Regions from separate parts of the Exiguobacterium sp. PHA03 genome, predicted to be linked through region 2. Evidence: riboswitches for the same ligand, from Rfam matches in the RefSeq annotation. Region 2 holds a riboswitch; the other holds the start of a gene.
What was found. Region 2 has a riboswitch for S-adenosylmethionine ahead of Q7C19_RS10750 (alpha/beta hydrolase). Riboswitches for the same ligand answer to the same signal wherever they lie in the genome.
Positions count from the first base shown of each region.

Region 1: another riboswitch for S-adenosylmethionine. It lies ahead of Q7C19_RS09910 (methionine ABC transporter ATP-binding protein); the one in region 2 lies ahead of Q7C19_RS10750 (alpha/beta hydrolase).

Region 1 covers NZ_JAUTYQ010000001.1:1,890,470-1,894,686, forward strand. Annotated here, with positions in the region: gene Q7C19_RS09900 (alpha-glucosidase) at 1-860, opposite strand, end outside; gene Q7C19_RS09905 (aminotransferase class I/II-fold pyridoxal phosphate-dependent enzyme) at 1,009-2,196, shown strand; SAM riboswitch class I at 2,259-2,363, shown strand; gene Q7C19_RS09910 (methionine ABC transporter ATP-binding protein) at 2,449-3,462, shown strand; gene Q7C19_RS09915 (methionine ABC transporter permease) at 3,452-4,117, shown strand; gene Q7C19_RS09920 (MetQ/NlpA family ABC transporter substrate-binding protein) at 4,145-4,217, shown strand, end outside.
Region 2 covers NZ_JAUTYQ010000001.1:2,068,616-2,072,832, reverse strand. Annotated here, with positions in the region: gene Q7C19_RS10760 (DedA family protein) at 1-517, opposite strand, end outside; gene Q7C19_RS10755 (thymidine kinase) at 701-1,315, shown strand; gene Q7C19_RS10750 (alpha/beta hydrolase) at 1,399-2,157, opposite strand; SAM riboswitch class I at 2,225-2,326, opposite strand; SAM riboswitch class I at 2,576-2,679, shown strand; gene Q7C19_RS10745 (methionine ABC transporter ATP-binding protein) at 2,766-3,794, shown strand; gene Q7C19_RS10740 (methionine ABC transporter permease) at 3,784-4,217, shown strand, end outside.

The sequences.
Region 1 (4,217 bases), 180 kb from region 2:
CGTAAAAGATCCATCGCCTCCATGTCGTCCGCGATTTCGAAGTGAAACAGCGTCCGAAGTTCTTCACGTTCTTCACTGACATATAACAGACCGTCTTCCGGACCAACGAACGGAATCTCACCGACCGTGAACAAGTCTTTCCCGGCAAGGACGTTCGCATGCATTTCCTGAAGGAAGTCGTGCACACCTGGTTGATTCCCGAGATACGATAGATTAAACGGATTGACGACATCCTCAAGCGAACGTTTTTTGATCAAGTTGATGACGTCCATCCGGAAACCGTCAATCCCTTGAGCGATCCACCAGTTCATCATGTCGTAGATCGCTTGCCGGACAGCCGGTTGTTCCCAGTTTAAGTCCGGTTGCTCTTTCGCAAAAGAATGGAAATAATATTGTTCGCGCTCTTCACTCCACGTCCACGGGCTCGGCGCAAAGTACGACCGCCAATTGTTCGGGGGAGTCTCTTTCGTTCCATCTTTCCAGATGTACCAATCATCCTTGTCGTGGATTCGGTCCCGCGACTGACGGAACCAGTCATGCTGGTCACTCGTATGATTGACGACCAAATCAAGAATTATCTTTAAGCCGCGTGCGTGAGCCGCTGTGATCAACTCTTGTAGATCGCCCATCGTCCCCGCCTTGTCCATGATCGTGTAATAATCGGCAATATCATAGCCATTATCGATGTCTGGAGAACGGTAACATGGATTTAACCAGACGATATCGACACCAAGCGATGCGATGTAATCTAGCTTGTCGATGACACCTCGCAAATCACCGATGCCGTCCCCATTCGAATCCTTAAAACTGCGCCAATAGACTTGATAGACGACTGCTTCTTTCCAGCTAGCTCGCTTCATCTCCTCACTCCTCTCCCTACTCTCTATTCCCGCTCCACATATCTGTACCTGTTTATTGGACGATTTTTTTGAATTTCAAAAAAGTTCTTTTCTTTTGACTGAATATTCGTTATCCTTGACGACAATACTACGAAGGAGGCACACATCCATGAAACATTTCGCTCCATCTATCGCCATCGATCGGCTTCCTGCTCCCGTTTTCGCTGAACTTGCGAACCGAATCGGTGCTGTGAAAGCTGCCGGACATGATGTCATCACCCTTGGTCAAGGAACACCCGATCAAACGACGCCCGTACATATTCTCGACGCCTTGAAACAGGCGATCGATGAGCCAACAAACCTTCAATATCCACCATTTCGTGGACATGATTTTTTAAAGCAAGCCGTCGCGAGCTTTTATGCGAACGAATTCGGCGTCACGATCGATCCGGCAACCGAGGTCGCAATTCTTCTCGGTAGTAAAGCCGGAATCGTCGCCTTACCACAAACGATCGTCAATCCTGGAGAAGGTGTCATCGTCCCGGATCCGGGGTACCCGGATTACCTGTCTGGAGCAGCACTTGCTGGTGCTTACCCGATTACGCTTCCATTGCTTGAGAAAAATAACTTCCTGCCGGATTACGATTTACTTGATACGACAGATGTCGAGCGCGCCCGGATGTTGTTCCTCAATTACCCGAGTAATCCGACAGGTGCGACAGCGACAGCAGAAGCCTTCGAACAGACAGTTGCCTTCGCGGATGCCCATGATATTTGTGTCGTCCATGATTTAGCCTACGGTGGCATCAGCTTTGATGGTCCCACACGAAGCTTCTTGCAGACGGAAGGGGCGAAAGATGTCGGAATCGAGTTGTTCTCACTCTCGAAACGCTTCAACATGTCTGGCTTCCGAATCGCTTTCGCGATCGGAAATCCGTCCGTCATCTCAAGCATCGAGACGTATCAGGAACATCTCTACGTCAGTGCCTTCACACCGATCCAACATGCAGCGACCGTTGCCCTGACGAGTGACCAAACATGTGTCCGTGAGTTAAGTAGCTTATATGAAACACGACGCGATGCATTGTTTACGAAACTCGATGCAATCGGCTGGAGTGGACCACGACCGGGCGGTTCCTTCTTCGTCTGGCTCCCCGTGCCGGAAGGATACACGTCCCAAAGCTTCACGGATCATCTGCTTGACGAAGCACACGTCGCCGTGACCCCTGGATCATTCTTTGGTGAATACGGCGAAGGATACGTGCGGATCAGCTTAATTGCTGACGTCGAACGGCTAGAGGAGGCCGTCGACCGAATCGGAACGCTCAACCTGTTCCGGACACCTGTTGCGGAATAATTCTGAAAAAACATTTGACAGATGGGAATCATTTCCGTTAAAGTAAATCCCAACAGCATAACTACTTATCGAGAGCGACCGAGGGATTAGGCCCAACGACGTCCGGCAACCACCTATCAGGAACGGTGCCACATCCTACAGAATGGATTCATTCTGAGAGATAAGTTACGAAATCTTACACTTTCGTCGCTTTTTTCTGGTTGCTCTGCTACTAGGAAAAAGCGACTTTTTTTTGTACAAGGAGATGAGCAAATGATTGAATTCAAACAGATTACGAAACGGTTCGTCCGAGACCGGACCCCGATTTTCGCATTACGGGATGTCGATTTGACGATTCAAAAAGGAGAAATCTTTGGGATCATCGGCGAATCCGGTGCCGGTAAGAGTACGTTACTTCGTCTGATCAACGGTCTCGAGCATCCGACACAAGGAACGGTCAAGGTCGACGGTGTCTCGCTCGGTGGGATGTCAAAAGCAGATTTGCGTCAACTTCGTTTGCGGACAGGAATGATCTTTCAGCATTTCCAATTGATCCAGTCGCGTAATGTCGCAGATAACATTGCTTTCGCACTGAAGGCTGCCGGCGTCAAACGAGCAGATTTTCCAGAACGGATCCGTGAACTCGTCTCACTCGTCGGACTCGAAGGATTCGAAACGAACTTCCCGAGTCAGTTGAGCGGCGGACAAAAACAGCGCGTTGGGATTGCCCGGGCACTCGCGAATGATCCAACCGTCTTGTTATGTGACGAAGCGACCTCTGCCCTTGATCCGGTCACGACGCTGCAGATTTTAGATTTGTTGAAAGATTTGAATGAACGACTCGGATTGACGATTGTCCTCATCACGCATGAGATCGATGTCGTCAAACAGATTTGCCATCGTGTCGCGGTCATGTCGCAAGGGGAAGTCGTCGAAGTCGCCTCTACATACGATTTGTTCAGTCAAGCCAAACATCCGGTGACACAACATTACGTCGACACGGCACTCCAGATCGAGCTACCGGAACGCATCTTGCAAGCGACACCGGGAAAGATCATCCGCCTGCAGTTCACGGGCGAGAAGACCGGTGAAAGTACGTTATCGGAAGCCATCCGTCGATACGATATCTCGGTCAGCATCCTGCACGGAAAAGTCGATTACATCCAAGACGTCGCTTTTGGTGTCTTAATCGTCAGCTTGACGGGATCCTCCGATCAAATCGCACCTGCCCTCGACTGGCTTGCGGCGGAACTTCATACACTCGAGGTGATTCAGGATGTGGCTTGATCGTATACAAACGATGTTACCCGAGTTGTTGAAGGCACTTGGTGAGACGGCGTGGATGGTTGGCATTTCGCTTGCCTTCGCATTGGTCGTCGGGATTCCACTCGGGATTCTCCTGTTCGTCACCGACCGCGGTTTATTCTTTCAAAACATTGCCATCCGACGTGTCCTTGACTTCGTCGTCAACATCGTCCGGTCCTTGCCGTTCATCATCTTGCTTGTTGCCCTCATTCCATTAACGAAATTCTTGCTTGATAATACGATTGGTCCGACAGCAGCATCCGTCAGCCTCAGTGTCGCAGCGATTCCGTTTCTCGCACGACTCGTCGAAACATCACTGCGTGAGATTCCACCTGGTTTGATCGAAGCAGCGGAAGCGTGCGGAGCGAAACCATTACGGATCATCGTCAGTATCCTTTTACCAGAAGCACTCCCTGGCATCATTCAGGGCATCACGCTAACGACGATCAGTTTGATCGGCTTCTCGGCGATGGCTGGGATCGTCGGCGGCGGAGGTGTCGGTGACCTCGCGATCCGCTTCGGCTATTATCGCTATGATAATCTCATCATGATCGTGACGATCGTCGTCCTCATCGTCATCGTCCAGAGCATTCAAGCACTCGGCAATCAACTAGCGCGAAAAACAGACAAGCGCTAATCATACATATAAAGGGAGAGTTGAATCATGAAAAAACGATATGCCTTTTTAGCGACAGCCTTACTCGGTGCAGGAATCCTCGCAGGATGCGGAGACAGCA
Region 2 (4,217 bases):
AGTCGACGACTTTATGGAACGAGATATGACGACCAACAAAGTAGCCGGCGCCCAAGAACACACTGACCCAAATCAAAGCACCTGTATACGCGTAACTCGCAAAAATGCGAAACGGCATTTTTGAAACACCTGCAAAAAAGGCAGAGAGTTGGCGAAGACCAGGTATGTAGTAACCGATGATCAAGACCGATTTGCCGTAACGACGAAATCCGGCTTCAGCGGAGAGAATGTGTTTTTCTGAGATGCGCATCTTTGGTCCGACGCGATGCAACAGGGGCATGCCGAGTTTTAAGCCCAGCACGTAGCTAATCGTCATTCCGATGCAACTGCCAGCGTAAGCGGCAAGAATCGTACCGAACAGCGGTAGATTGCCTTGATGCATCCAAAAACCGGACAGGACGAGCAAGGTCTCATCAGGAACCGGCAATCCCACGATACCACCTGCGAGAAGGACGGAAAGACCAAGGGCGCCATATTGGTGCAGAATGTCATGTAAGAGATGATGAATCGGGGACACCTTCTTTCGCGAGAATCTTCTTCTTTAGTGTACAGGAAATGGATGAAGGTTGGAATGAAAGGACAAAAATTCTAGGTAAAGAAAAAATGAATTTTGATTTCCGGAAGTCAACCCTTTTTCTCAATACCGTTTCGAGCTATACTCGTTAAAGTGACTATTTTTAGAGGACGGTGTCGGACGATGATGCATGTAATAAATCAGTACGGCTGGATCGAAGTAATTTGTGGCAGTATGTTTTCCGGGAAATCGGAAGAGTTGATTCGTCGTGTCAGACGGGCACAGTACGGCAAACTGCCCGTTCAAGTATTCAAGCCGGCAATCGATGACCGGTACCATGAAGAGCATGTCGTCTCTCACATCGGAAATTCCGTCGTGGCGATTCCAATGGCGACGAGTCGTGATCTCTATGCAGCAGTAGCGGAAGAAACACAAATTGTCGGAATTGATGAAGTTCAATTCTTTGATGATGAGATCGTTCAAGTCATCGAAGCACTTGCGCAAGACGGAAAACGCGTCATTTGTGCAGGACTCGATCAGGATTTCCGGGCAGAGCCATTTGGCAAGATGCCGGAATTACTGGCGCGCGCAGAATTTGTGACGAAACTTCAGGCGATCTGTCTCTCATGTGGCGATCCGGCTTCCCGGACACAACGTTTGATTGATGGAAAACCAGCGAACTATGATGATCCGATCATTTTAGTCGGCGCTTCAGAATCGTATGAGCCACGGTGCCGCCACTGCCATGAAGTGCCAGGAAAGCCGAAGCCGCTCCAAACGATGCAGCACCAAAAAGGATAAACAAAAAAGACGAACCGATGATGGTCGTCCTTTGATGTAACAGCTGTTCGCTTCTAAGTGAAGACGAATAGCTGTTTTTTTTATTATCCCGTTTCCTGTGAGACACGGCTCGAGCGTTCGATGAAACGAATCGTCTCACGCACGATCAAATCCTGATCATGATCGAGGGTCGCGACGTGGTACGAGTTGAGGAGACAGTAGATTCGTTTATCATTCGTCCCGATATGCTGATGCAGGTAATCCGAGCTCGACGGCGGAACGACGTGATCGGTTGCCGAGTAAAGAATCAATGTCGGTAGAAGGATCGATCCAAGGCGTCCTTTCGTCTCATCCATCAAGCGGACGAGTTCGAATGCACAACGACTCGGAACGAGGTCATAGATGATTTCGAAAGCAGACCGTTTGATATCCGGTGCCCCTTCTGGTAAGTACTGTGGACCATCTTCAAACGACAATGCTTCATAAGACGGAACGGAGAGAGCGGCATTGATCGTAATGATGCCTGAAAATGGAATCCCGTCAGCGGCGAGCGATAGTGCGAGCGTCGCGCCCATCGATTGACCGATGACGAAGACTTGATCGCATGTTTCTTGTAAACGTGCATAGCCGTCTTGCAGGCTCTGCTTCCAACATCGAGCAGTCGATTGTTCGAACTCACGGACGTTCGTCCCGTGACCACGCAAACGTGGAGCATAGACAGTGAATCCTTTAGCAGCAAATGCCTCACCGACGTCCCGAACACTTTGCGGGGTCGCATTAAAACCATGACAGATTAAAATGCCGATCGGTCCACCTTGAAGATAAAATGCTTCAGCACCAGTCAATACAGGATAGTTCATCATTACTATTTTTCCTCCATTCGTGAAAAAAACTCGTCAACGTCACTGCTTGGACGCCCACGAGTTTTTCACCGTATCATCCAAAGCCGCGCTTTGCTGGTCGGAGCACCTTACAGATTGCAGGTTGCCGTGAAGTCATAGAGCCAGGTCTCTCGTTCACTCTTGATAAATATCATATTGGAATTGTCGGATTAATCATTGAAACGATGGTAGCACGACCGAAAATGCCTTGTCAAATCGTTCTGGACGAATCGTGATTTGTTCTTTCAGCTAACTCATAACTTATGACTCAATCGATATGCGCCAAATGGATTATTTTTGCAAAGTTGGTTGACTTTTAAAGGTTCGACCCGTAATGTAAAAATTAGTTTTACGACATAAGCAACAACGCAACAACACACATACGAATTTCATACCGCAATACTTATCCAGAGAGGTGGAGGGACTGGCCCTACGAAACCTCGGCAACAGACTCATTATGAGCACTGTGCCAATTCCATCAGACAGATGTCTGAGAGATGAGTGGAGTGGATTCTGCCACTGTGCGGATCCAGGTCTCTTCTTGTTTCTCAAGAAGGGACCTTTTTTGTTGAATGAAGGGGGAAAACGGAATGATTGCATTTCATCAAGTCAAAAAAACGTACGTCACGAAGGATCAGACGATCGCAGCACTCGACGGTGTCGACCTGACGATCGAGAAAGGCGAAATCTTCGGTGTCATCGGCTTTAGCGGTGCCGGGAAAAGTTCATTGCTCCGCTGCGTCAACCTGTTAGAACGACCGACGTCAGGAACAGTGACGGTCGACGGGGAAGATTTAACACAACTATCACCAAAAAAATTACGCCAAGCGAAACAGCGGATCGGGATGATCTTTCAACACTTCAATCTATTGAATGCAAACACGGTCTTTACGAACGTTGCGAAACCACTCGTTCTCGCAGGTGTCAAGAAAGACGAGATTCGTCGCCGGGTGACGGAATTACTCGAATTCGTCGATCTTGCGGACAAGGCGGATCATTACCCGGATCAATTATCCGGCGGACAAAAGCAACGTGTCGGCATCGCCCGGGCACTAGCGACGCAACCATCCGTGCTCTTATGTGACGAAGCGACGTCAGCACTCGATCCTCAGACGACACATCATATTCTCCAGTTATTAAAACGCATCAATGCGGAATACGGGATCACCATTCTCTTGATCACCCATGAGATGGGCGTCATCCGGGAGATTTGTGACCGGGTCGCCGTCATCGAAGCCGGGAAGCTGATCGAGTCAGGAACAGTCTTTGATGTCTTTTCGAATCCGCAGACCGAGACAGCGAAAAACTTCGTCCGCTCCGTCATGCATGATGAAATTCCGGCATCAATTCGTCAGTTGATCGAGTCACGGAATGCGCATCCGATCTATAAGATTCATTTTCTCGGACATCACACCGGGCAACCACTCTTGTCGCAAGTCGCAAAACGCTTCGACGTCGATGTCAACATCCTGCACGGTAGCATCACGGAGTTACAGGAAACACCGTTCGGTACATTACTTGTTGAACTGATCGGTGAAACAATCGAAGTAAAACGGGCCTTACAGTACATCGATCAGGCACAGGTGACCGTCGAGGAGGTGCTTGCTGATGCTAGTTAACTACAGTGATATCTGGACAGCATTTTTGCAGACGATGACGATGGTGTCAGTGTCGTTATTATTTTCGACTCTGATCGGTTTACCACTCGGCATCCTGCTCGTCGTCACCCGGAAAGGGGCATTGCTCGAAAACGTCCCGCTGTTCACATTCTTCAACAGTATCGTCAATATCTTCCGTTCAATTCCGTTCATCATCTTACTTGTTGCGATCATCCCGTTGACACGGTTGATCGTCCAGACGTCGATCGGAACCGAAGCCGCCATCGTTCCACTCGTCTTTTACGCCGCCCCGTATATGGCACGGCTGATCGAGAGTTCCTTACTTGAAGTCGACAAAGGCGTCCTTGAGGCAGCAGAAGCGATGGGCGCGACACCGTTTCAAACGATTTTCCGCTTCCTTCTGCCGGAAGCACTCGGTTCACT